2 regions of the Bartonella capreoli genome follow, and region 2 is predicted to be linked to the other one. Evidence: predicted binding sites of a transcription regulator. Region 2 holds the regulator's gene; the other holds the start of a gene.
What was found. The regulator HrcA, encoded in region 2, represses chaperone genes, less so after heat shock. The targets are predictions, from matches to a motif close to GTTAGCACTCNCNNNNNGNGAGTGCTAAC.

Region 1 (4,438 bases), on a different contig from region 2:
AACAGCAAAGAAGCTGATCAAAATTCACCTCTTGCTGCTAAACTGTTTACAATTCCCAATGTCAGCAGTGTCTTGTTAGGACATGATTTCATTGCTGTAACAAAAAATGACGGGGAATGGCAGCATCTCAAACCAGCGATCTTGGGCACAATTATGGAACATTTTCTTTCCAATGACCCAACTGTTATCAATGATGCCACTCTCCAAACACAAGCACCTGAAGCGTATGAAGAATTTTATGACGAAAAAGATGCAGATATTGTTATGACAATTAAAGAGATTCTTGAAACACGTGTTCGCCCAGCTGTTGCTAATGATGGTGGGGATATTACTTTTCGTGGTTTTGAAGACGGTATCGTTTATTTAAATATGCGCGGTGCATGCGCTGGGTGCCCATCCTCAACAGCCACGCTCAAACACGGAATTGAAAATCTTTTGCGCCATTTCATTCCAGAAGTTTTAGGCGTTGAAGCCATGCCACAAGACGTTATTCTATAAATTTGAAAGTACCCCCGCCCAAGCAAATAGAAATAAGCCATCTTGTACAAATATCCCATACCAATCATTTGCTGAAAATCATTTTTTAAAAGCTATGGGAACTTGTTGCGTATGTATCGCAAACTGTTGCAACCTATTAGCACAAAAAATATAGCAGGAAAAACAGACAAGCAATTAAAGAAGACCAATAGGCTTGCATTACACGAAAGAAGTCTGCACTACACGAATGTCTGTATTACAAAAGACATTATACAAAGATCACCAAAAGCGCGTGAAATATAAAGTTGTAAATACAACAATGCTTCAAGGTATAAGAATGCCTTGTAATATACATGCTTCATGAGGCTTTAAAACACTTATAAACTTTCAAAACACAATAAAAAACGGGCCAAAATGGCCCGTTTCTTTTTACCTATGGGTTTAAGGCGCTTAGAAATCCATTCCGCCCATTCCACCCATTCCGCCGCCACCCATTGGAGGCATTGGAGTTTCTTTTTTCGGAAGTTCAGCAACCATTGCTTCTGTGGTGATAAGAAGGCTAGCAATTGATGCAGCATTTTGCAAAGCTGAACGCACAACTTTAACTGGGTCAACGATCCCCAAAGAAATCAAATCACCAAATTGACCTGTTGCAGTGTTGTAACCAAAAGTGTCTGAATTATTTTCAAGCACTTTGCCAACAATAATCGCTGCTTCTTCACCGGCATTAGTCGCAATTTGGCGTGCTGGAGCTTGTAGAGCACGACGGACAATATTAATACCAGCTTCTTGGTCTGCATTGCTTCCTTTAACAGTAATTGCGTTTGCAGCCCGCAAGAGTGCAGTTCCACCACCAGCAACAATACCTTCTTCCACCGCTGCACGCGTTGCGTTCAAGGCATCATCAACACGGTCTTTCTTTTCTTTCACTTCAACTTCTGTTGCACCACCAACACGAATAACGGCAACACCACCAGCAAGTTTAGCAAGTCTTTCTTGCAGTTTTTCGCGGTCATAGTCAGAAGTTGTTTCTTCGATCTGTGCTTTAATCTGGCTTACACGAGCACTGATTTGTGCTTTTTGTCCAGAGCCATCAACGATGGTTGTGTTTTCTTTAGAAATATGCACTTTCTTTGCACGGCCCAACATATCTAAAGTGACATTTTCAAGCTTAATGCCAACATCTTCAGAAATAACCTGACCTGATGTCAAAATTGCAATATCTTCTAACATTGCTTTACGGCGGTCACCAAAGCCTGGTGCTTTAACAGCACAAATCTTCAAACCACCACGCAGTTTATTAACCACAAGCGTTGCCAAAGCTTCACCTTCCACATCTTCAGCAATAATGAGAAGAGGCTTACCAGACTGAACAACAGCTTCAAGAACAGGAAGCAAGGATTGAAGATTAGACAATTTCTTTTCATGAATAAGGATGTAAGGATCGTCGAGATCAGCCACCATTTTTTCAGCATTTGTGACAAAATAAGGTGAAAGGTACCCACGATCAAACTGCATACCTTCAACGACTTCTAATTCCGTTTCAGCAGTTTTTGCTTCTTCCACGGTGATAACACCTTCATTGCCAACTTTGTCCATAGCATCAGCAATGATTTTACCAATTTCTGAAGCACCATTAGCAGAAATCGTTCCTACTTGCGCTATTTCAGCAGAAGTTTGGATTTTTTTCGCTTTTTTGAAAAGGCTTTCAACAACTTCTGCAACAGCAGAATCGATCCCACGTTTGAGATCCATTGGGTTCATGCCAGCAGCAACAGCTTTTACACCTTCTTGCACAATAGCTTGACCCAAAACAGTTGCTGTTGTTGTTCCATCACCAGCAATATCGTTGGTCTTTGAAGCAACTTCACGCAACATCTGTGCGCCCATATTTTCGAACTTATCTTCCAGTTCGACTTCTTTTGCAACGGACACACCATCCTTCGTGATACGAGGTGCACCAAATGATTTGTCAATCACCACATTACGGCCTTTAGGACCGAGTGTTACCTTAACAGCATTAGCAAGGATATCAACACCGCGCACCAAGCGCTCACGTGCTTCACGGCCAAATTTGACTTCTTTAGCAGCCATTTAATTTCTCCTTGGATATAAGTAAAACGAAACAAATTGAGAGAATGGATTAACCCAAAATCCCCATAATGTCGGATTCTTTCATGATTAAGAGTTCTTCACCATTAATCTTTACTTCGGTTCCAGACCATTTCCCAAATAAGATGCGGTCTCCTGCTTTAACTTCGAGAGGCACGCGCTTTCCATTATTATCAAGAGCGCCGTTACCAACAGCGAGTACCTCACCTTCTTGAGGTTTTTCCTTTGCTGTATCGGGGATGATAATCCCACCAGCGGTTTTATTTTCAGATTCAACCCGACGAACGACAACGCGATCGTGAAGTGGGCGGAATTGTGTGTTAGCCATGTTTTAAACCCTTAAAACTTAGTATAACTGATTAATCTTAAATTTTACTAGCACTCTTTAGTTGTGAGTGCTAGTAACAAATTTTATATAAAAATATTGATCCATAATGTCAAGGATTCTAAATAAAATAATTCATTTTATATTGATCCTAATTGACTCTTTGATTCTGGTCGAAAAATGCTTATCTTTTACTAAACTAATGAATATATATTAAGGGATTTTATGATGGTTAAAACACGCCAAGAAACCGATAGTTTGGGGACAGTTTCGGTTCCTCATGACCGTTATTGGGGAGCACAAACAGAACGTTCTCGACATAATTTCAATATTGGCTCAGAAAAACAGCCTCTCTCATTGATTTACGCTTTAAGTCTTATCAAAAAAACAGCAGCCCTTGTGAATATGCAAAAAGGGAAACTCTCGCAAGACATAGGGCAAGCGATTGTCACTGCTGCTGATGAAGTGCTTTCTGGTGCATTTGATACACATTTCCCCCTCGCTGTTTGGCAAACAGGGTCTGGCACACAAAGCAATATGAATGTCAATGAAGTGATCGCCAATCGCGCTAGCGTGCTTTTGGGTGGAACACTTGGCAGCAAAGCACCCGTGCACCCTAATGACCACGTGAATATGAGCCAATCGTCAAACGATTCTTTTCCAACAGCGCTTCATATTGCTACCACACTGCAAACACGCCAACATTTTTTTCCAATTCTTGATACTCTTATTGCCAGTCTTCAAACAAAAGAAGAAGAATTTGCAGACATCATAAAATTGGGGCGCACGCACACGCAAGATGCCACCCCGCTTACTTTAGGACAAGAATTTTCAGGCTACCGTGCTGCACTAGAAGCCAACCGCCAACGCATTGAAATGGCTCTTATTGATGTTCAAATGCTTGCGCAAGGGGGAACTGCCGTTGGAACAGGCCTTAATGCACCAAAAGGATTTGATGTTGCATTTGCTGAAACAATTAGTCCACTTACAGGGGTAACTTTCACAACCGCCAACAACAAATTTGAAGCTCTCGCTCACCATGGGGCCCTTGCCAATTTCCACGGAAGCTTAAATGCATTGGCAGCTGATTTGTTTAAAATTGCAAATGATATTCGTTTCTTAGGGTCAGGGCCACGCTCAGGCTTAGGCGAATTGAGCTTGCCAGAAAATGAACCTGGTTCTTCCATTATGCCAGGAAAAGTCAACCCCACCCAATGTGAAGCTTTAAGCATGGTTGCCTGCCAAGTCTTTGGAAATCAGACGAGTGTAACATTTGCTGCAAGCCAGGGCCATTTTGAACTCAATGCCTTTAAGCCTGTTATTGGTTATAATGTTTTGCAGTCTCTCTCACTTCTTGGTGACTCTATGCGTTCCTTTGATACTAACTGCATCAAAGGGCTGCGTGCTAATACAGATCATATCCAGTCTCTTCTTGAGCGTTCTCTCATGCTCGTTACAGCGCTTGCACCAGAAATTGGTTACGAAAAAGCTGCTGATATTGCTAAAACAGCCCATAAAAATGGA
Region 2 (4,438 bases):
GAGCTTAAAAGCGCGTGAGCGATGGGAAAGGGGTGTTTTATCATTAAGTGTCCAGCCATGTTTTTGCTCTGTTGACATTTCACCGAAGGTATTTTCATATCCATCTGGTAGAAAAATGGGATCAAAACCAAAACCTTTATCTCCACGTGGTGGCCAAATGAATGTGCCTTCAATGCTGCCACGAAAATAATCTGCATAGCCGTCGGGCCATGCAACACAGATGACTGATATAAACCGACATTTACGCTGGCCTTTTTCAAGGGCTCCAATTTTTTGTAATTCATCTTCTATTTTTTGCATAGCTTTTGAAAAATTACGTGTACCATCAGGCTGAATGGCCCAGTCGGCTGTATAGACGCCTGGTGCACCACCTAATGCGTCTATTTCTAAGCCAGAATCATCAGATAAAGCAGGAAGCTGTGTAGTTTTTGCTGCTGCAAAGGCTTTGATATAGGCATTTTTTTCAAATGTTGTTCCTGTTTCTTTTGGTTCGGGCAAACCGAGCTCTTTTGCTGAGAGTGTTGTTAAGCCGAAAGGAGCAATTAATGCGGTGATTTCATGCAATTTTCCGGCGTTATGTGTAGCAATAACAAGTTTTTCATTTGTTATACGTTTCATACGTATCTCTCCTGATATGAGGGATGAATTATTTGTTGGATTGAGAGTTTGTTTATAGGAGAATAAATTTGACAATACCGGTTTTGTAAATTCCAATAAATGAAGTGATCAATACAGCTTGAGAGATTTATTTGCGGTGGTTTTTTCACGTCCACAAAAGTTTTGCGACTTATTATAACGAAATTAGTATTAGGTTTAGTTTGTAAATTTACATCATAGTTAAAGTCAATCATGAATATATTTTTATAGATATGACAAAAAATAACACCCTTATGGTTTTTAAGGATTTTATCGTGAGAAAATTTTTTATAGTGGTGTCTAACTTGAATAATTATAAAATGTGAATATTGCCAAATTTTGCGTAATTTGATCCTTCTATAATTTTTTTTGAGATCTTATTCAAAGAGGATTATTTGCATTTGAGAAGGATGAAGATTAGAGTGCTACATAAAATAGCTTCTCTTTTGATGATGGTATCTTTGATGATAAAACGATAGTACTTTTGGCAATAAATATGTGATATGCTTTTTACGTTGCTTTAGACTATTTGACCAAACCTTAATAAAACTTATATAAGAAAAAGTGTTTTTGAAGTGGTGAAATAATTGTGATAAAACAAGCATCTATTACCGATGAGCTTAAAGGGCTTGATGAACGCTCGCGTGATATTTTTCGCCATATTGTTGAAGCCTATCTTAATGATGGTGAGCCGGTGGGATCACGTAATCTATCGCGGCTTTTACAACAAACATTATCACCTGCAACAATTCGCAATGTAATGAGTGATCTTGAACACCTGGGTTTGATTTATGCACCTCATGTGTCTGCAGGGCGAATGCCAACGCAATCAGGTTTACGATTTTTTGTTGATGCATTTATGGAAGTAAGCGACTTACCATCTGAGGAACGTGAGAATATTGAATTTCAAGTCAAAGAAGCAGGTCATACACAATCAGTTGAACACTTTTTGATCCAAGCTAGCCAAATTCTTTCAGACCTTTCACGTGGAGCGGGGTTGGTTTTAGCGATGAAACATGAAGGTACATTAAAACATATTGAATTTGTACGTCTTGATTGCGAGCATGCTCTTGCAGTTTTAGTGACACAACAAGGTGAGGTTGAAAACCGCATCATTCATTTGCCAGAAGGCGTTACGCATTCGCAATTGACGGAAGCAACGAATTTTCTCAATGCTCATATTCAAGGGCGTACACTCAATGAAGCTAAAACGGAAATTGCACGTTTATGTGTGGAAACGCGGGCTGCGCTTGATCAATTATCCCATCATCTTGTTGAAACTGGATTAGCTCTTTGGGGGGGAGAAGATTCAGATCATAAGATGCATCTTATTGTTCGTGGGCGAAGCAATTTACTTGAAGATGTAAAAGCAGAAGAAGATTTAGAGCGGTTACGGCATTTATTTGATGATCTTGAAACGCGTGAAAGTATGGCACAATTGCTTGATTTAGCAGATGAAGGTTTGGGGGTTCGTATCTTTATCGGTTCGGAAAATAAGTTGTTTTCGCTTTCAGGTTCTTCTTTAGTGGTAGCACCTTATTGCGATTCACAGCAAAGGGTAATTGGTGCTTTGGGTGTTATTGGACCAACACGGCTTAATTATGCAAGAATTGTACCTATGGTTGATTATACAGCTCAACTTATGTCACAGTTATTGCGTTAGCTTGTATCGGGCATTTTTATTGTAGACACTCATTATGTTAAGGTGAATAAATACCTCTTGATTTTTGTCTGCAAAATTTCAATATCGGAAATAACAAATCTTATGAAGGAATGGAACTTTTATGTCTGACGAAAAAAACAAATTTGCTGATGCTTCATTTGAAAATTGTAATCTAAAAAACCCAAACGATCGTGAAATACTTAAAAAAGCTGCTGATGAGCTTTTGAAAATGAATAAAGAAGAGATTTGCGAGAACGTTGAAGAAAAAGAAAGTGAGTCTACAGATCCCTTAGCTGATTTACAGAATGAAAATAAGGAACTAAAAAATCAACTTTTACGTTTTGCTGCTGATATGGAAAATCTTCGACGTCGTACAACGCGTGATGTAGCTGATGCAAGGGCTTATGCGATCGCTAATTTTGCCCGTGATATGTTATCTGTTTCTGATAATCTTAATCGTGCTTTAGAAGCTATTCCAGAAGGTGCACGCGAAAATGATACTGGCTTGAAAATGCTAGCAGAAGGCGTTGAAATGACAGAGCGGGCCATGATGACAGCTTTAGAACGCCATGGAGTAAAAAAGATTCACCCAGAAGGGCAGAAATTTGATCCTCATTTTCATCAGGCAATGTTTGAAATTCCTAACACTGATGTTCCTGATAATACTGTACAGCAAGTCGTTCAGGCAGGTTATATTATTGGTGAGCGTGTTTTGCGTCCGGCCATGGTTGGTGTAGCTAAGGGGGGGCTTAAAGAAGATTCTGTTAAAGTTGATCCAGCCTCAACACATCAGTAAAAAAGATATTTTAAACTATGAAGGCATATTATTTTATATTCGACTTCGCATTGTTAAAGAAATTTTTAGAACAGCTTTAAAGAGTACTTTGTTGAAGTGCTCTTACGCTTGAAGGGGCCAACTTCCTTTTACAATATAAAGGGCATCACTTGAGGGGTCTTTCGACAGGAGTAAGACAAAGTGGTCAACTGAAAAGGGAGGGCAAGAAAAATCACTTTGAGCAGATAAATACGAAGAAAGGTCCTCAAGTTGAATATCGAGCAGTCGTGCAAGAGTAATATGCGGGGTATATTGCGTCTCATCGGGAGTTAATCCTAAACGTTTTTGAATGCATAGTATTTTCTCATGTAAAAGGGTGAGGGGTTCACAGGGTTTTATGCGGACAACCAGAGAATGAGGGGAAGTTTCTGAACCAAAAATTTCAAAGCCATTAGGTTGGAGCATAAAAGGAGGGCATTTTATTGTATCAAAGGCCTCAATAAGTTCATCAGCAACAGAGTTTGCGATCTCTCCAAAAAAAGACAAGGTGACATGGAAATTTTGTGGGTTAATCCACTGGGCTTTTGGCAAGCCATTTTGCAGTGATATAAGTGCTTTTGTTGTTTCTTGAGGAATTTTAATAGCAGCAAATAGACGTGGCATAGAGCCTCCTTATTGTTGGCAGATAATTTTGACGCTTAAATGTTTTGAATGTGATGATGGATAAACTAAGATAGAGCCAATTATTATAAGATAGATAATGATGTAGACAGAAATAACGAGCCCTATATTATTAATTGAATTCATAAGATTATTTGTGCTGAAAAGGGTGGTGCTGTCACCAATAGAAAAGACTTTTGCGTGAATATTAGAACAGCAAATTTGATATACAATTTGTGAAAAAATAAAATATCTGTCCATTTTAGTGGCACTGAATGCAGCTTAGAGTAAGGGGGACTTAAAAATTCTGATTACTTAATAATCTTTATTGACTAAAAAAATGGCAAAAAGATTACGCCCTAACGTGTCTAACTAAAAAGTAAGCTTTTTTATTTTCGAGAATTTTATTATTATACAAAACATTACAGTGTACTAAGAGTAATGTTTCTAAAAAGAATATTTTGATAGCTTAACAAATGACTGTAAATTGTATTTTATGAAAGCTAAAAAATTTTAAAAGAAGAATGCATTAATTCACAAATTCAACAATTTGATTAATGGAAAAATATTCATATTCAAAATTAAAGAAAATAATACAGTTGAATTCGTTTTCTAAATTCTATTGTAAAAGCCAATTTTACAAATTTAAATGCTGTTCTTTAAATTTTCTGGAATGTTATTTGCAGCATTTTTTATTTTTTGCG

Region 1: a site for HrcA is predicted at 2,964-2,992, ahead of groES (co-chaperone GroES). Genes of this name have one in related genera too.

What each region holds. Positions count from the first base shown of each region.
Region 1 covers NZ_CADDZX010000006.1:56,387-60,824, forward strand. The annotation lists gene J7R05_RS05950 (NifU family protein) at 1-498, shown strand, start outside; gene groL (chaperonin GroEL) at 928-2,571, opposite strand; gene groES (co-chaperone GroES) at 2,621-2,917, opposite strand; gene fumC (class II fumarate hydratase) at 3,143-4,438, shown strand, end outside.
Region 2 covers NZ_CADDZX010000001.1:164,307-168,744, reverse strand. The annotation lists gene rdgB (RdgB/HAM1 family non-canonical purine NTP pyrophosphatase) at 1-618, opposite strand, end outside; gene hrcA (heat-inducible transcriptional repressor HrcA) at 1,229-2,299, shown strand; gene grpE (nucleotide exchange factor GrpE) at 2,421-3,095, shown strand; gene thpR (RNA 2',3'-cyclic phosphodiesterase) at 3,198-3,737, opposite strand.